DNA from 4 places in the Micromonospora sp. PTRAS2 genome. Region 1 is predicted to be linked to each of the others. Evidence: riboswitches for the same ligand, from Rfam matches in the RefSeq annotation. Region 1 holds a riboswitch; each other region holds the start of a gene.
What was found. A riboswitch is a leader RNA that binds a small molecule or an ion and turns the genes downstream of it on or off. The one in region 1 is predicted to bind cyclic di-AMP.
Positions count from the first base shown of each region.

Region 1 (4,496 bases):
AACCCGGCGTGGTTCCCGATCGTGCAGGGCTCCTCGGCCGAGCGCTCGATGAAGTCCTCGCTGCGCGAGGGCGGCAAGAACACGCTGAACATCTACCTCGGCGAGCTGAGCGACGACCTGCTCGGCTGGGCCACCTTCCCGAAGCGCCGGCTCGACAGCATGGACGGCGTCGTCGTGCTGACCGAGTCGCTGCCGGGCGGCACCGCCACCAACTACAACCAGGGTGACACCGGCACCCACGAGGTCGGCCACTGGCTGAACCTCTACCACACCTTCCAGGGCGGCTGCTCCGGCTCGGGCGACGGCGTGAGCGACACCCCGGCCGAGGCGTCGCCGGCATACCAGTGCCCGACCGGGCGGGACACCTGCACCGCGACCGGCCTGGACCCGATCACCAACTTCATGGACTACACCTACGACTCCTGCATGTACCAGTTCACCGCCGGCCAGGCGGCCCGGATGCTGACCGCGTGGAACGCGTACCGCGCGGCATGACGCACCACTGCCGCTGATCGTTCCGGTGCCGGCTCCGTCTCCCGACGGGCCGGCACCGGCGTCTGTGGGGGTCAGGCCGCCGCGCGATGGGCGCCGCGCCCGTCGAGGACCGACCGCCGATCCGGTACGCCCACCGCGCCCCCGCCCGGGGCGGTGCTCGCGGCGTCGGTGGTGGCAGTAGTAGTGGTGGTGGCCGCAGCGCCAGCGGCACCGGGGTCGAGCCAGACCTGCACGGCCGGCCGACCGGTCGCCTCACCCGGGCGCACGGTGCCGGCGTCGCCGCGCCGGGCCAGCATCGCCACGTCGACGGTGAACTCGAAGAGCCGCCAGTCCACCTGCGGCGCGGCTCGCCCGATCTCGGCGAGCCGGGCCACCCGGGCCTGGTCGGTCACCGGCCTGGCGTGCCCGGCCACGTACGCCTCGTCGTCGCTGTCCTCCGGCGGGAAGGAGTGCAGCGCGTAGCGGCCGTCGCGTTCGAGGTCGCGCCGCTTCGGCGAGTCGACGACGAAGCAGAAGAGCCCCTCGTCGGTGATCACCGGGGACACCGGGTGCACCCGGGGGCCGCCGTCGGCGCGGACGGTGGCCAGGTAGCCGAAGCCCGGCCCGTACTGCTGCATGAGATGACGGATCCCGTCGGCGAGTCGTGGCTCGTCAGCGGCGAATTCGGACCAGGAAGCCATGCCGGCATTCTATCGAACACCTGTACGACACGCGAAGCGCGACGCGCGGGTCGGGCACCCGATTCGCAGGCCCGCTGAGCAGCCCCGCTGACCGGTCCCGCTGACCCACCTCGCTATGGTGTTGCGATGCTGCTCTCCGACCGCGACCTCGTCGCCGAGCTGAAGGCCGGCACGCTCGCGCTGGAGCCGTTCGAGCCGACCCTGGTGCAGCCGTCGAGCATCGACGTACGCCTCGACAAGCTCTTCCGGGTCTTCAACAACCACCTCTACACGCACATCGACCCGTCGGCGCAGCAGGACGACCTGACCTCCATGATCGAGGTGCCCGACGGCGAGCCGTTCGTGCTGCACCCCGGCGAGTTCGTGCTCGCCTCCACGCTGGAGGTGATCTCGCTCGGCGACCAGCTCGCCGGCCGGCTGGAGGGCAAGTCGAGCCTGGGCCGGCTCGGGTTGCTCACCCACTCCACGGCCGGCTTCATCGACCCGGGCTTCACCGGCCACGTCACGCTGGAGCTGTCCAACGTGGCGAACCTGCCGATCACGCTGTGGCCGGGCATGAAGATCGGCCAGCTGTGCATCTTCCGGCTGTCGTCGCCGGCCGAGCACCCGTACGGCTCGGCGGTCTACGGCTCGCGCTACCAGGGTCAGCGCGGCCCGACCCCGAGCCGCTCGTGGCAGAACTGGCGCACCTGGCCGCCCCGCTGACCCCCGCCCCCTGACGTACCGCTCCTCCTGCGGCACGCTGCGGCGCGCTGCGCCACCCTCCGCGGTCCTCCCGCCCGAGGGGTGTGAGAAGGGGCCCCTTCTCGACCGTATGCGTTAAGAAGGGGCCCCTCCTTGCACCTCAGGCGGGGCGGCCGAAGCTGTGGATCGGGCCGTCGTCGACGCGCTTCATCTTCACCGGGACGCCGGCCCGGGAGGCGTGCACCACCCAGCCCCCGCCCACGTACATGCCGACGTGGTGCAGGTCGGAGTAGTAGAAGACCAGGTCGCCGGGGCGCAGGTCGGCGCGGCTGACCTTGGCGGTCACCGACCGCTGCTGGGCCGCGTTGTGCGGCAGCGAGACGCCGGCCTTCGCCCAGGCGGCCAGCATCAGCCCTGAGCAGTCGTACGAGTTCGGGCCCTCGGCGCCCCAGACGTAGGGCTTGCCGATCTGGGCGCAGGCGAACTTCACCGCCGTCCCCGCGCCGCCACCCGGATAGCTCGCCGGGCAGGGGGCGGGCTTCAACGGGCCGCCGCCTCCGTTGCCGTACACCTTCAGCCGCAGCTTCTGCAGGCGGTCGATCTCGGCGTTGATCTGCTTCTTCTTCGCGGCGAGCTGGGCCTCGGTGCGGGTGAGCTGGGCGACCATCTCGTCGAGAGGCTGCTTCTTCGCGGCCAGCTCGTCGCGGAGGTCGACGACCGCCTGGACGTCGTGCTGCTGGCGCTGGGCGAACCGGTCGAGCAGCTCCAGCTGCCCCATCATCTGGCTCGGCGTGCGGCTGCCCAGCAGGGCGTTGACCACCGAGATGTTGTCGCCCTTGTACGCCTCGGCGGCGAGGCCGCCGACCTTCTTCAACGCCTCGTCCACCTGGCGCTGGAGCGGCCCGATCCGCGCGGCGAGCGCGTCGGCCTGCTTGCGCTTGGCGGCCAGGTCCTGGCGGGTGGCGTTGTGCCGCTCGATGATCGGTTCGAGCTTGTTCCAGTCCTCGTCGATCTGCCGCTCGATCTCGGCGACCGAAGGGTCGGCGTGGGCCACGGTCGGTGCGCCGGTCAGGACGACGGCGACGCCGACGAGGGCGGCGAGGACGGTGGTGCAGCGTGACCAGCGGGTACGCGGCGCAGCCGGCATCCGGTCGGCGTCGGCCGACCGGCGTGACGGGCGCCGCGGGGCATGGAGTGCCACCGGGCTCCGTTCTCCTTCTTCCTCTACCGCCTACCGGGTTAGCTGACGGGTTCGGGCGGGAAGGGAGAGCGCCCTACCGCAGCGCCGCTGCGGATTCACCCCGGCGTACCTGGGTCCCCGGCTCGCCCGGAGGCGACTCGGCGGTGTCGCACCGTCACCGCCCGGCTGGGCGGTGCAGCTACCGGCCGACAATTGGCCAGAGTAGAGACGATCGCCATCGATCCGCAACCCGACCGGCCGTGACACACCGTACAGGCCCGTGGCCGGCGTCGATGTCCGCCGCACGCCGAAGGCCCCCGGCGGGTGACCGGGGGCCTTCGGGTGGTGCTGCGCGGCGCGGCCTTCGCGGGGGCCGGGCCGGGTCAGCCGGGTCGGCGGAAGCCGGCCACCGGCATGGTGTTGATGCTGCTCACGTTGACCGGCTTGCCGGCGCGGGGCGCGTGCACCATCTTGTCGTTGCCGATGTAGAGGCCGACGTGGTGCAGGTCGCTGAAGAAGAACACCAGGTCACCGGGGCGGGCCTCGGAACGCGGGATGGCGCGGCCCTCGTTCCACTGGGCGCCGGTGAAGTGGGTCAGGTGGATCCCGGCCGCCTTGTAGGCGAACTGGGTCAGGCCGGAGCAGTCGAACGAGTTCGGGCCGGTGGCACCCCAGACGTACGGGTCGCCGACCTGGGCGCAGGCGGTCTTGATGGCGGTGCGGGCAGCGGCGCTGACCACGCCGGTGACCGTCGGGCAGCCTTCGGTGGACACCACGGTCTTCGGCATCGACGCCTGGAGCCGCTTGATCTCACCGTTGATCTTGGTCTTCTTCGCCGCCAGTTCCTTGGTCTGCTTCTCCTGGGAGACGATGAGCGTGTCGAGCTTCTGCTTCTCGGTGTCGTACTTCGCCCGGACGGCGAGCACGCCCTCGACCTGCTTGCGCTCCTGCGCGGCCAGCCGGTCCAGGATGGTCAGCTGCTCGGCGAGGGTGCCCGGCTTGGTGCTGACCAGCAGCGCGCCGATGTCCTGCGACGGGCCGGAGATGTAGTAGCGGGAGGCGAGGTCGCCGACGCGGTTCATCGCCAGCTCTGTCTCAAGCGCCAGCGGCTCGATCTTCTTCTGCACCTCCGCCGCCTTCTCGCGGTTCACCTTGAGCTGGGCGCGGACCTTGTTGTACTGCTCGATGGTGGGCTCAAGCTGCTCCCACTGCTTGTCGATCTGCGCCTCGATCTCGTCCACCGACGGCTCGGCGTACGCGGGCGCGGTCAGTGTCCCGGCGCCGACGGCGACCGCCGCGACCAAGGTGAGCAGGCGGCGTGCGAAACGGCGGGCACCACCCGGGCGAGCGGTTGACCGTTCCGGGGCATGACGATGAGGGGGCATGGTTGCCACCGGCACCGACTCCTTCGCAACCGACCGCCGGGCGCCTCGCGAGAGGGAAGATCGAGGCAGACG
Region 1 covers NZ_JBSWBU010000001.1:805,343-809,838, forward strand. The annotation lists gene ACVMYR_RS03880 (zinc metalloprotease) at 1-495, shown strand, start outside; gene ACVMYR_RS03885 (pyridoxamine 5'-phosphate oxidase family protein) at 567-1,175, opposite strand; gene dcd (dCTP deaminase) at 1,302-1,880, shown strand; gene ACVMYR_RS03895 (C40 family peptidase) at 2,020-3,060, opposite strand; cyclic di-AMP (ydaO/yuaA leader) riboswitch at 3,073-3,213, opposite strand; gene ACVMYR_RS03900 (C40 family peptidase) at 3,423-4,439, opposite strand.

Region 2 (4,496 bases), 560 kb from region 1:
TGCGCCGGCCGACCCGGGTCCGCCGCAGGTAGCCGCCGGCCTCCAGGTCGGCCACGATCGCCTGCGCCGCGCGCTCGGTCACGCCCACCTCGTCCGCGACGTCGCGCAGCCGGGCGGTCGGGTTGCGGGCGATGGCGAGCAGGACATGGCCGTGGTTGGTGAGGAACGTCCAGTTCCGGGTGCTCCCGTTCCCACCTGCTGTCGTCGCCATGTCGGACATGTTAGGGCTCGGCGACGACGCCCACGCCCCTGGGCCGACGCGGGCCGGAGCGCGGGCCTGCGCAAGCCCTTCCCAAAGCAGGAAATGTGTATCACGTAACGCTTGACGTGCCTTTCGCTGCGTGTGACCGTGGGGGAACTGGTCGTGCGCGTGAATGACGAGGTGATGGGGCATGGAGCATTCCAGCATGTCGATGGCTCAGGCGGGCTCCGGCCAGCTAGACCCCCTCTCGTCCGTCGGGCGACCGGGCGAGCCGGGCGCTGCCTGCACCCCGGCCCGGGCCCTCGCCGAACTGCACGCCGGCAACCACCGTTTCGTGAGCGGAACGCCGCGCCACCCCAACCAGGACGCCGACCACCGGGCGGCCGTCGCCGACGGGCAGCACCCGTTCGCGGTGATCGTCGGCTGCTCCGACTCCCGCCTGGCCGCCGAGATCATCTTCGACCGTGGCCTGGGGGACCTCTTCGTGGTCCGCACCGCCGGGCACACCGTCGGCCCCGAGGTGTTGGGCAGCGTCGAGTACGCCGTGACCGTGCTGGGCACCCCCCTGGTGGTGGTGCTCGGCCACGACTCCTGCGGGGCGGTGCAGGCGGCCAAGGCGGCGGCCGGCACCGGCAGCGAGCCCGCCGGCAACCTGCGGGCCGTGGTGGACGCCGTGGTGCCCAGCCTGCACCGGGCCGCCGAGCGGGGCGTCGAGGGCATCGACGAGATCGTCGACATCCACATCGCGTGCACGGTCGAGGCGATGCTCGACCGGTCGCCCGTGCTGGCCGCCGAGGTCGACGCGGGCCGCTGCGCGGTCGTCGGGATGTCGTACCGGCTCAGTGCCGGCGGGGTGCGGACGGTGGCCGCCGTGCCGGCCGCCATGGCCGCGGACGCCACCCCGGCCCGCGCCGCCGCCTGACGCACCCCCGCCGCCCGGCGCTCACCCCCGGCCCTGACGCGCACCGCCGCCCGAGACACGACGAGAGGGGCCGCCCCCACAGCGGGACGGCCCCTCTCGTCGTGCGCGGCGCGCCGCGTCAGAGCAGCGACATGTGCACGTGGTCCGTGTGGTTGGACGGCCCGCTGTAGGACTTCCAGCCGGTCGCCGGGAACCAGATCTGCCGGTTCCAGATGACGTAGTAGATGCCGAGCCGGTCGGCGTTGCGGATCAGGAACGCGGCGAGGTTGTTGCCGTACATCCGGGTGTCGTTGTTGTGCCAGGGGGAGAACCCGCTGTTCTGGAGCGACCAGTCGCAGGCCCGGCCCTTGGGGTGTTCCCACGGCCCGCCCGGCCGGTAGCAGCCCACGAACCGGTTGAAGCCGGCCCGCTTGGTCTCCTTGTAGGCGTGCAGGGTGCGGGGCGTGATGCAGCCGGAGGTGGTGGGGTCGTTCTCGCTGCACGACTCGGGCCGCCAGTCGCCGTCCGACGTCCGGCCCGGCCCGATCCTCGCGACCGGGGAGGTGGCGTTGACCAGGCCGCCGGTGAAGCCCTTGCCGCCGACCAGGGCGAGTGCCTTCTCGGCGTCGAACTTCTTCTTCGCCATGACCGACGCCTGCTTCTGCTGCTCGCGGACCTCGGCGTCGAGCGCGAGCTTGGCCTGCTCGGCGCGGTTCTTCGCCGCGCTGACCTCGGCCAGCTTGTTGGCGTTGACCATGTTCAGCTCGTCGAGGGCCGAGGCGCGCTTGACGAACGAGTCCGGTGTGTTGCTCTCCAGCAGCATCGCCATCGCGCCGACCCGGCCGGTCCGGTACGACTGCGCGGCCATCTCGCCGACCTGCGGCGCGAGCGCGTCCAGCTCCTCCTGGGCCTTGCGCACCTCGTCGGCGAGCTGGGCCTGGCGCTTCTTGGACTTCTCGAGCTTCGACTTCGCCTGGGCGTAGTCCCGGTTCGTCGCCTCGATGACGTCGGTGATGAGCTGGGGCTCGTCGTCCTCCTCGTGCCCCGAGGGTTGGGGGGCGGCGGCGGGCAGGGCGAGCGCCGGGGCGGCCGGCCCGGCGACGACCGCCAGGGCAGCGAGCACGGCCACCACGGGTGTCAACCAGCGGTGCAGGGGTGCCGTCACAATGTTCCCTTCCATCGACCGCCGACCGGGTTAGCTGACGGGTTCGGGGCGGAAGCGGCCCCTACCGCTCGCGCGGATTCACCCCGGGCACCTGGTTCCCCGGCTCGCCTCGCGGCGATTGGGCGGCGGCACCGCAGGCGCCGCTTCGCGCCTTCGGCGGTGACCGGCAGCGAGGTTACCCGAGAGCCCATGCGGGGAGCTACGTCCGGATGCCGACTAAAAGCGTCATTTCGTAATCGCCATCGGTAATCAGTGATGCGCTTCTCAGGGCGGATGCCGCCACCGGTCACGCTGTGAAGTGTCACCATGCGGTGTCCGTGCCTCCTTCTCGGTGCGGCCGTCCGGCCGGGGGGTGGGTGGGGGCGTGGTCGTCGGGGACCCCCTCGGCCGCCCGGCCGCCGCCGAGCGCCTCCAGCGCGAGATTGCGGTCCGCGGTCCGCCGCCCGCCCCCGGGGGTACGCGCCGCCGGCACGTCCCCGCCGTCCGCCGGGCCGGGCCGGGACGCGGCGGTGTGCCCCTCAGCGGCGTGCCCAGTGGCGGTGTGTCCCGCCGCCGTGCGCCCCGCTGCGGTGACCACGGCGGCCAGCCCGGTGGTGAGCGGCACGGCGGCGATCAGGCCCAGCGTGGCGACCGCGCTGCGGACGATCTCCTGGGCGAGGAACTCGCTGGTCAGGATCTCGGTCACGGGGCGGGAGTCGGCGGTGAGCAGGAGCAGCAGCGGCAGCGACGCGCCCGCGTACGCCAGCACGATCGTGTTGACCGTGGAGGCGATGTGCGCCCGGCCGACGCGGGTGGCCGCCCGGTAGAGCTGCAACCGGGACAACCCCGGGTTGGCGTGCGCCAGCTCGGTGACCGTGGCCGCCTGGGTCACGGTGACGTCGTCGAGCACCCCGAGCGAACCGATGATGATGCCGGCCAGCAGCAGGCCGTGCAGGTCCACGTCGCCCCGGAACATCGACAGGGTGGTGGCGTCCTCGCTGCCGTACCCGGTGAGGTGGGTGGCCGCCGTGGCCAGGGTGCCCAGCAGGCCGGTGAGCACCAGGCTGCCCAGGGTGCCGAGGACGGCCACCGACGTCTGCGCGGTGACCCCGTGGGTGAGGTACAACACCACGAACATGATCAACGCGGAGCCGACGACGGCGATCGGCAGCGGCGACCCGCCCGCGCCGATGCCGGGCAGCACGAAGGTCAGCAGGATGGCGAAGGTGGCGGCGAGCCCGGCCAGGGCGGCCACCCCCCGCCAGCGGCCGAACGCGACGATCGCCAGCGCGAACACCACCGCCAGCCAGATCAGCGGGGCGCCGCGCTGGTGCTCGGCGATGTTGTAGGCGCTCGCCGCCGGGTCGGCCGGGTCGGTCAGCTTCACCAGCACGATCCGGTCGTCGACGGCGACGGTGGGCGCGCCGGGGCCGGTCGGGATCGGCGTCTCGACCTGCTGCCCGGCGTCGGGCCCCTGCTCCACCCGGACGGTCACCGTGCCGCACGGGCCGTCCGCGACGCCCGGCCCGCCGCCCTCCGGCGTCTCCGGCTGCGGCGGGCACTCCTCGGTGACCACCCGGGTCACCGTGCCGTGATAGCGGGGCACCGGCGAGCCGCCGTCGACCTCGGGGCCGCCGCCGCGGGGCCACAGGACGACCGCCGCGATCACGGTGAGCACGAAGAGGGGCACCACGGTCGCGACGAGGACCCGCCGCACCCTCGGTGGGGTGGGCGGGGCGGGTCGGTTGTGGTCGGCGCCCATCGACGATCTCCAAACGGTGTCAGCGCGGGGTACGGCTCGGCGGCCCGGACGGTTCAGCGTCGCGGGCGATCGATCCGGGCCGGCTGCCCGGACGACCGCACCGGGCCGGCCGCCGGAGGACCTGCCCGTCCCGCGGGCCGCCCGAAGCCCCGCCCCGCCCCACCGGCGGCCCGGTCTCCGCCCTGCGGGCCGCCCGGAGCGGGATCCCACGTCCCATCGCCCGGAATCGTAGCCACCCTCACCTGCGAACGCAGGTCGGCCGACACCATGTCGGCGACATGGCGGTGTTCCGGCCGCCCTGATACCGCCATCTGGCCGACATGCTGTCGATTCAGCGGGCGGCAGGGCATGTTGGAGACATGGCCCACGACGAGCACGCCGGGCACGCCGGGCACGACAAGCACGCCGGGCACGACCCGGAGATGTTCCGCCGCCGGTTCTGGGTCTGCCTCGCGCTGACCCTGCCGATCGTCGTCACCAGCCACAT
Region 2 covers NZ_JBSWBU010000001.1:246,957-251,452, reverse strand. The annotation lists partial or broken gene ACVMYR_RS01185 (helix-turn-helix transcriptional regulator) at 1-220, opposite strand, end outside; gene ACVMYR_RS01180 (carbonic anhydrase) at 414-1,124, shown strand; gene ACVMYR_RS01175 (coiled-coil domain-containing protein) at 1,243-2,268, opposite strand; cyclic di-AMP (ydaO/yuaA leader) riboswitch at 2,273-2,403, opposite strand; gene ACVMYR_RS01170 (YibE/F family protein) at 2,570-4,009, opposite strand; gene ACVMYR_RS01165 (heavy metal translocating P-type ATPase) at 4,369-4,496, shown strand, end outside.
Region 2: linked by a shared signal. The riboswitch ahead of ACVMYR_RS01175 (coiled-coil domain-containing protein) and the one ahead of ACVMYR_RS03895 (C40 family peptidase) in region 1 are both predicted to bind cyclic di-AMP.

Region 3 (4,496 bases), on a different contig from region 1:
CGGCATCAGCGCGATGGTGGCCGGCTTCCAGACCGCCGAGGTCAGCGGGGTGAAGTTGGTCGTCACCGAGCCGAGCCGGTTCGTGCACCGGCAGCTCTGGGTGACCGGCCTGCTCGGGCTCTTCGGTGCCCCGGAGCCCTACCTCGCGGGCACGGCCACCCCTGAGGTGCTGCCCGGCGCCTGACGCGGCCGCCCGCGCTGGTCCACGCGCCGGGGCCTTCGACCCTTCCCCCACGCCCCCGGGTGGGGGACGATCGACGGATGCCCCGGCGCGACAGCTTCCAGTACTCGGTCCAGGCCCGCTGCTCGCGGGCGGAGGCGGTGGCGCTGCTCAGCGATCCCGCCCGGCAGACCGAGCTGCATCCGTTGATCACGCGGGTGCGCCGGCTGTCGTCCCGACCGGGAGCCCTGGCCAGCTACGCGATCACCGACCAGCTCGCCGCCGGGCCGGTGCGCTTCGGCGTGACGTACCAGGCGGACGTGCTCGTGGTGACCGACGACGAGATCGTCACGGTGGCCCGGCAGCGGCCGGCCACGACGGTGCGTAACCACACCCGGCTGCGCGACGAGCCGGACGGCCTCGTCCGCGTCGACGTGGAGATCACCCTGGTCGCACCGACGCCGCTGTTCGCGTACGCCTTCCGGCAGGCCCGCTCGGCGCACCTCGGGCTGGCCCGCCGGCTCGGCGAGGTGCTCGGCCGGGCGGCGTAGCGCCCCGGCGACCGTCCCGTCGGGGGAGGGCCGCCGGGGCGGGCGCGGGTCAGATCACCGACAGGTGCACGTGGTTGGTGTGGTCGCTGGACGGGTCCCCGTTTCCGCCGCTGTACGCCTTCCAGCCGCTGCTGGGCAGCCAGATCTGCTTGAACCAGATCACGTACAGCACGGCGAGCCGGTCGGCGTTGCGCACGAAGTACGCCGCCAGGTTGTTGCCGTAGGTGCGGTCCCCGCCGCTGGCCACGCCGCCGAAGCCGCCCTTCTGCGCGGCGAAGTCGCAGGCCCGCCCCTTCGGGTGCTCGCCGGAGCCGCCGGGCCGGTAGCAGGAGACGTACCGGGTGAAGCCGGCGGCCTTGGCCTGGTTGAGCGCGTGCAGGGTGCGCGGGGTGATGCAGCCGTTGGCGGGGGTGGGGTCGTTGACGCTGCACGACTCCGCCGGCCAGGAGCCGTCGGAGTTGCGCTTCGCGGGGGTGGCGTTCGCGCTGGAGGTGCCGCCCGGGCTGGACCCGCCGCCGCTGCTGCTGGCCTTGTTGTTGGCCACGGTCAGCGCCCGCTCGGCCTGCTCCTTGCGCTTGCCCATCAGCGCGACCTGCTTGCGCTGCTCGCGGATCTCGCCGTCGAGCGCCTGCCGGGTCTTCGTCGCCTCGTCCCGGGTGGTCAGCAGCTCGCGCAGCGCCCGGTCCTCGTTCGCGGCGATCGTGTCGAGCGCGGCGGCCCGGTCCAGGAACCCCTCGGGGGAGCTGCTGTCGAGCAGCACCGAGGCGGCGGTGAGCCGGCCCTTCTTGTACGCCACCCCGGCGATCTCGCCGACCTTGGTGCCGCGGGTGACCAGCTCGGCCTCGACCGTCTTGAGCTGGCCGCCGAGCTGCTGCTGCCGCTTCACCGACCGGTCGAGGGCGGTCTTGGCCTCCAGGTAGCCCTTGCTCGCCGCCTCGAGCTGGGCGCGCAGGGCGGGCGTGCCGCCCTCCTCGTCGTCGCCGGGTGCGGCGGCGAGCAGGCCGACGGGCGGCGCGGCCCCGGCCGGCGTCACCGGCGCGGCCCCGAGGCCGACGGCGAGCGTCAGCACCAGCGCCGCCGCCACCCGGGCAGCGATCCTTCCTACAGGTGCCACTACTGGCATATGCATGTCCTTCCGTCAGCCGCCGACCGGGTTAGCTGACGGGTTCGGGACGGAAGATCCCTACCGCTGGAGCGGATGCACCCCACAAACATGGTTCCCCGGCTCGCCCGCAGGCGATTAGGCGGCGGCCACCACAGGCGCCGGAGGGCGCCGCCCGGCGATGGCCGGGGCCGAGCCTACCGGTGCGCGTGGGACCAGCGCTGCTTCCGTGACGGAGGGTACGCGGATGAAGCCTGTCAAGTCAGTCATTCGGCCACGAATATCGCGAAAATTGATGAGCCTCGGTCTCACCAGCCGGCCGGCCCGCAGCCGTCGCGGGCGGCTCCCGGCTCGACCTGCAAGGTGGCGTGCTCGATGTGGAAGTCCTCGTGCAGGGCCGTGCGGGCGGCGGTCAGCACCGCGCCGACCTCCGCGCCGGGCGCCATGGTCAGGTGGGCCGAGGCGACCTCCATGCCGGAGGTCAGCGTCCAGACGTGCAGGTCGTGCACCTCGACCACGCCGGGCACGGCGGCCAGCCGGTCGTGCACGGCGGTCACCTGGAGGTGCTCCGGCGCGGCCTGCACCAGGATGCGCACCGCGGCCCGCCCGAGCCGCCAGGTGCGGGGCAGGATGAACACGCCGATCGCGACGGCCACCGCCGGGTCCGCCCACCACCAGCCGGTGGCCATGATCAGCGCCGCCGCGCCGATCACGCCGACCGACCCGAGCAGGTCGCCCAGCACCTCCAGGTACGCCCCGCGCAGGTTGATGCTCTCCTTCGCCCCGCTGCGCAGCAGGGCGAACGCGGCGACGTTGGCGAGCAGGCCCAGCACCGCCACCACGAGCATCGGGCCGGTGGTGACCTCGGGCGGGTCGCCGAAGCGGCGGACGGCCTCGACGAGGACGTAGACGGCGACGCCGCTGAGCAGCAGGGCGTTGCCGAGCGCGGCGAGCACCTCCAGCCGGTAGAGCCCGAACGTGCGCTGCGGGTCGGCGGTGGCCCGCCGGGTGGCGGTGATCGCGGCGAGCGCCATGCCGATGCCGAGCACGTCGGTGAACATGTGCCCGGCGTCGGAGAGCAGCGCCAGCGAGCCGGTGCCGAGCGCGGTCACCGCCTCGACGATCATCAGCGCGGCGAGCAGCGCGAACGCCGCCCAGAGTCGACCCGAGTGGCGGTCCGCCGCGTTCGCCGCCCCGTGGTGGTGGTCATGACCTGCGCCCACGCCCACACCCTCCGTCCGTGATCCCCGCCCGGCCCAATCTATGCTCACATCGCAATATGTGCAAGTGATCGACAGCGGTCCGGCCGAGGAACGGCCGGGCGCCGGATCAGCCCGTGGGTTCGATGGTGACGAGGCGCTGGGTCGCCCGGGACAGCGCCACGTACAGCGTCCGCACGCCCGACCCCGGGTCGGCCCGGATCTCGCCCGGGGCGACCAGCACCACGCCGTCGTACTCCATGCCCTTGGCCTGGAGGCTGGTCACCACCTGCAGGCGCGGCGCGGCCCGGCCCGCCAGCCAGCCCGCCACCTCGTCGCGGCGCGGCACCGGCGTGATCACCCCGACCGTGCCCTCCACCTCGCCGAGCAGGTCGCCGACCGCCGCGACGGTCGCCGCCGCCAGCTCGGCCGCCGGCACGGTCAGCTCGACCGGGGCCACGCCGGTGGACCGCACCGCCCGGGGCAGCGCCAGGTCCGGGTAGAGCCGGCGGATCTCCGCCGCCGCCACCGCGAAGATCTCCGCCGAGTTGCGGTAGTTGGTGGTCAGCTCGAACTGGTGCCGCCGGCGGCGGCCCAGCGCCGCGTCCCGGGCCCGGGTCAGCTCCTCCGGGTCCCCCGTCCACGCGGTCTGCGCCGGGTCGCCCACCACCGTCCAGGACGCCAACCGGCCCCGCCGGCCGATCATCCGCCACTGCATCGGCGACACGTCCTGCGCCTCGTCGACCACCACGTGCGCGAAGTCGCGGTAGTCCTCGGGCCGCTCCCGGGCCGCCTCCCGCGCCGCGCGCTGCCGGTCGGCATGCGTGCTCAGCTCGCGTACGCCCCCGGCGAGCTGGAACGGGTCGCGCTTCGCCCGCTTCGGCTGCAGCGGCTTGCCCAGCAGCGCGTCCAGCTCGTCGAGCAGGGCGATGTCGGCGATCGTGAGCCCCTCGACGTCCAGCGCCCGGTACGCCTCGACGAGCAGGCCCACCTCCGCCCGGGACAGCACCCCGGCGGCGTATCGCCGCAGCCGGTCGGGGCGGGCCAGCCAGCCCAGCACGTGCCGGGGGTGCAGCCGCGGCCACCACGCCTTGAGGAACTCGCGGAACTCGGGCCGCTCGGCGATCTCGTCCTCGAACGCGCGCTGCTCCGGCAACCGGCCGATGCCCAGCCGCCGGGCCTGCGCCCACAGCGCCGCGAACACCCCGTCGAAGCCCGCCCGGCGCGACTCGTTGCGGCGGGCCCCCCGGCCCAGCGCCCGGTCCCGGATGCCGTCGAGCTCCCGGCGGTCGAGCCGCAGCAGCTCACCCCGGTAGAGCAGGCGCAACTCGCCCGGCCCGCCCGGCACCGCGTCCCGCACCGCCCGCTCCAGCACCCGGCGCATCCGCAGGGAACCCTTCACCGCCGCCACCTCCGGCGGGTCGGTGCGCGTCGCGCCCATCCCCGGGAACATCGACCCCAGCGAGCGCAACGTCGCCGTCTCC
Region 3 covers NZ_JBSWBU010000004.1:205,142-209,637, forward strand. The annotation lists gene ACVMYR_RS15895 (STAS domain-containing protein) at 1-184, shown strand, start outside; gene ACVMYR_RS15900 (SRPBCC family protein) at 262-711, shown strand; gene ACVMYR_RS15905 (coiled-coil domain-containing protein) at 761-1,834, opposite strand; cyclic di-AMP (ydaO/yuaA leader) riboswitch at 1,839-1,968, opposite strand; gene ACVMYR_RS15910 (cation diffusion facilitator family transporter) at 2,122-3,036, opposite strand; gene ACVMYR_RS15915 (HelD family protein) at 3,143-4,496, opposite strand, start outside.
Region 3: linked by a shared signal. The riboswitch ahead of ACVMYR_RS15905 (coiled-coil domain-containing protein) and the one ahead of ACVMYR_RS03895 (C40 family peptidase) in region 1 are both predicted to bind cyclic di-AMP.

Region 4 (4,496 bases), on a different contig from region 1:
CCTGCTGGTCATCGTGGCCGCCGCCGACGCGGACGTGCGCGGCGCGCGGACGCCGTGGCGGTCCCGGCCGATGGTCTGGCTCGGCGAGGTCTCCTTCGCCTTCTACCTGGTGCACGTCTTCGTCATGATCACCGTCCTGCGGCTGGCCGACCGGCTCGGCACGGGGCTGCCCGGCTGGTGGGGCCCGCTGGCGGCGGTCGGCTTCCTGCTGGTCAACCTCGGCCTGGCCGCGCTGCTGCACCGGTGGGTGGAGATGCCGCTGACCCGCCGGCTCGGGCCGCCGCGCCGACCCCGCGCCCCGGCCGCCGCCGCCTGACCCGCCGCCCGCTCCGCCGCCGACCCGGCCCCTGACCCCGCCGCCGGTGGCGGGTGGCCGGTGGGCGCGTGGGCAGCGGTGCGTCGCCCGTGGTGCGCCACGCCGCGTTCAGCAGGTGACACGCTCGCCGGCGGTGCGTGGCGCGGCCGGTGGCGGTAGCGTGGACGGGTGCTTCCCGTCGCGCTGACCTGTCCCCTGTGGTGGGTCGCGCGCTGGACGGCGCGGAGGCTGGCGACCCTCGCCGTCGTGGTCGCGTTCTCCCTCGGTGCCGCGTCGCTGCCGCCGGGCACGATGCTCCCCGCCGGCGTCGACCCCGGCCAGGCCGGCTCCGGCCCTGCCGTCGCCGCCGCCTCCGTTGCGGGGCCCGCCGCCGTCGCGGAGGCCCGCACCGTCGCGGCATCCGCCGCCACCGGGTCCATCGCCGCCGGCTCCACCGCCGCAGCGGGTGCCGCCGGCCCGTGGCCGCCCGCCGACGCACCGCCGCCCGCCGAGGCCGGGCCCCCGCAGGTCGCCGCGCCGGCCCCGCAGCGGGTGCCGACCGGGCTCGTCCCCGCCGCCGTCGGCCCCCGCGCGCCGCCGGCCGCCTGAGCCACGCGGCGGGCCGCGCCCGCCACCACCGTCGCCGACGACCCTCACCCACCGCCGCCCCAGCCGCCGGGCCCGTACGCCGCAGGCGTCCCGCCCGGCGGCGGCCCGGATCCCTTTCCGCCTCCCTGCCCGCGAGGTGCCGACCATGGACATCGTTCTCTACCAGTTCCTGACCGAGGTGCCGCTGGCCGCCGCCATCTGGTCCGTGCTGCTCGTGCTGGCGCTCACCGTGCTCGCCGTGCTGGTCGCCCGCCCCGAGCGGGACCGCCCTGCCGCCGTCGAGCCCCCGGCCCGGCCCGCCGCCCCGCCCGCCCCGGCCGCCGCCGACCTGCGTCGGTACGCCGAGGAGGTGGCGGTGGCCGCCGCCGGGGCGGCGCAGAACGCCCGCCGCCGACGGGCCGCCTGGACGGCCGCCCAGGACGCCGCCGAGCGGGCCTGGCAGGCGTACGACGAGGCGGAGACCGCCGCCCGACGCTTCCGCGACGCGGGCGCGCTGCCGACGCCGCACACCCCGCGTACCCCCGCCGAGTACGCGGCCCGGGAGCGCTGGCTGCACCACGCCGCCACGGCGGCCCACCTGCGGGGCGAGTTGTCCATCGGGCAGCTCTGCGACGTCTTCGCCCGCCGGGGCGGCTGGGACCCCCGGCTGCACCCAGTGGAGCAGGAGGTCGTCCTGGCCCGGGCCGTCCGGGACGGCAGGCTGGCCCGCTACCGTGCCGCCGCCGCGCGCGAGCGGGCCGCGTGGGGCGATGCCGAACTGGCGGCCGAGGCCGCCCGGGCGCTGGCCGCCGAGGCGTACGCCGCCGCCGAGCGCGCCCGGCCCGCCCACGCGCCGACGACCAGCGCAACGGCCTCCGGCAGGGTCCTCGGGATCACCGGCTGGCGCCCACCCCGCCCCGCCCCGGCCCGGTAACCGCGGACACCGTGGTGGTGGTGATCGCGGCGACCACGGTGATCGCGGTGATCGCCGTGACCGCGGTGATCAAGAGGTTTGCGTCATCGCGGAGATCAACTCTGACGCTTTTCTCTTGATCACCGAGGCGGGACGCGGCGGGGGCGGGTTGGGTGGGTGTGAGGCGGGTCATGGTGGGGTGGGATCGGGCAGGCGGGGCTATTCGGTTTGATCCGGGTCGGTATTCGCCGAGATTCGGGCCGCGTCGTCCCGTTGCGGGTTCGTTGGCGTCGGATGGGTCGGCAGTCCCATTGAGTCACGTCAGTCTCCTAATGCCCCGTAAATAGGTCGGCCAGGGGGCGTTTAAGCAGGTGGCGTGGGGTTGGCAGGGCTTTCGTCGGCCAGTAGTGTCGGCCCGTCCGGTGCGGTACCCGATCGCAAGAGGCGACGCCGCGCCGACCCGCTCAATCGTGACGATCACGAACCGGGGACCCATTGCACGTCCGGGGTGAATCCGCGGGCCACGGCCTGCGGTAGGGCGATCTTCCCGCCCGAATCCGTCAGCTAACCCGGTAGGCGGTGTCGGAAGGAGTTCCATCCTCGTGCAGTTTGACCCCACCCCCCGGGTTGTTCCTCCACCACGGAGCCCGGTGCCCGTGTCCGCCGCCGCCGAGCCGGCGCACTGACCGTCGCACCCCTGCGTACGCCCGCCTGAGCGGGCGCCCCAGAAAGCGGAGACCCCACCGGCCGCGGACACGTCCGCGCCGCCGTGCGCCGACGCGCGCCCGGGTGCCTCCGCTTCCGCCCCCGTCCCGTGGAGGAACACGTGAACGATCAGCTCAAGCGGCACCTGCGGCGACTCGCCACAGAACGCCCGTACCAGGTCGTCGCCGGCTCCGCCGCGGCGCTGCTGCTGGCCTCCGGCACCGGCGCGCTGCTCGCCGCCGTCGACGACGACGCCCCCGCCCCGCAGCGGACCACCAACGCCGCCGTGGCCGAGGTGGCACCCCGCCTCGACGGCGCGGCCAGCCGCGCCCAGGCCCGGATCGCCGCGCCGCTCGCCTCCCCGAGCAGCGCCGCGCCGTCGCCGAGCGCCACCTCGGCCGCCCCGAACCCCGACCTGACGGCCTCGGCGACGCCGAAGAAGACCACGGCGAAGCCCGCGGCCCCGAAGCCGCCGTCGTCGAAGGTCCTCGACTACGACTACGAGGCCCAGACCACCTACTACTACTGCGGCCCGGCTGCGGTGCGCAACGCGCTCTCCGCCACCGGCGTCGACGGCACCCAGGACGACCTGGCCGCCCGCCTCGGCACCACCGAGATGGGCACCAACTCGGCCTACGACACCACCCGCGTGCTCAACGAGATGGTCAAGGGCGAGCCGTACCGGACCCGGCTGATCCCCGGCGGCGCCGCCACCTCGGCGGAGACGGAGCGGCTCCGGGCCGACGTGGTGAAGGCGGTCAGCGCCGGTCGCGGCGTCGTGGTCAACATCGCCGGCGACGCCACCGACGTCGACGGCGGCTGGCACTCGTTCCCCGGCGGCCACTACATCGCCGTCGTCGGCTACCGCGACTCCGGGCGGACCGTGCGCATCGCCGACTCGGCGGACCCGGCCGTCCCGGCGTACTGGATCAGCACCGCCGCGCTGGCCCACTGGGCGGCGACGCGGGGCTACTCGGCCTGACATCACCCTCCCCCCACCGGCCCCGGCTCTCCTCCGCAGAGAGCCGGGGCCGGTGCTGTCTCCGGGCAGGCGGGGACGGCCTCGATTCTTGGACAGTTGCGGTTCAGGGCGAACAGCAACTGTCCAAGAATCGGAGGCGGGACGATCAGGCGGTGGGGGAGTGGCTCATCGCGTCGGCGGCGCGCGGGGCCGGGGGGTTCCAGCCCGGCTCCAGCTCCCGGCGGGCCGCCGAAAGGAACGCCTCGGCGTACGCCTCGGCCGGGAAGTCGCCCAGGTAGTGGGCCCGGTTGCCCCAGCGGGCCGCCGCCTTCGGGTCGGTGTCCAGCAGCAGACCGAGCACCTCGTCGAGGTTGCCCGCGTCGCGCCGCAGCACGTAACCCGAGCCGGCCAGCGGGAACCGCTCGACGAACCGGTCGCCGTCGCCGACCATGTCCGTCACCGCGTACGGCTTGCCGGAGTAGAGGTAGTCGGAGATGACGCCGGAGACGTCCGAGACGAGCGCGTCGGAGCGGTTGACGCAGTCGACCAGGGACAGCTCCCTGCTGGCCGCCGCCCCGAAGACGTGCTGCCGCCCGGTGCGGGCCCGGTCCGCCGCCAGCAGCTCCGTGAGCCGGGCGAGCTGCCGCGCCGACGCCGGGTTCTGCCCCGTGTACGGGTGGGCGCGCAGGATCACCGTCGCGCCCCGGGCCAGCAGCCCCCGCACGATCGTCTCGCCCACCGGCAGCGAACAGTAGTTGGCGTCGGCGTGGTGCCCCGTCCAGGTCGGGGTGTAGAGCACCGTCGGGTTCGCCAGGCCGGTGGCTGGCGCGCGGCGTACCTCGATCGACTCGACCTGCGGGCGGCCGACCACGACGAACTTCTCCGCCGGGATGTCCACCCCGGCCCGGGCGTACCGGTCGATCGCCGCCCGCCCGGCCACGAAGTTGCGGTCGAACAGCGCCGTGACCGGGTTGGCGCTCGGGGCCTTGTCGCTGTCGCCGTGGTGGATCTGCACGTGGGTGAGCTGCGAGAAC
Region 4 covers NZ_JBSWBU010000005.1:181,751-186,246, forward strand. The annotation lists gene ACVMYR_RS18650 (acyltransferase family protein) at 1-316, shown strand, start outside; gene ACVMYR_RS18655 (hypothetical protein) at 485-904, shown strand; gene ACVMYR_RS18660 (hypothetical protein) at 1,050-1,817, shown strand; cyclic di-AMP (ydaO/yuaA leader) riboswitch at 2,248-2,390, shown strand; gene ACVMYR_RS18665 (C39 family peptidase) at 2,611-3,483, shown strand; gene ACVMYR_RS18670 (CDP-glycerol glycerophosphotransferase family protein) at 3,629-4,496, opposite strand, start outside.
Region 4: linked by a shared signal. The riboswitch ahead of ACVMYR_RS18665 (C39 family peptidase) and the one ahead of ACVMYR_RS03895 (C40 family peptidase) in region 1 are both predicted to bind cyclic di-AMP.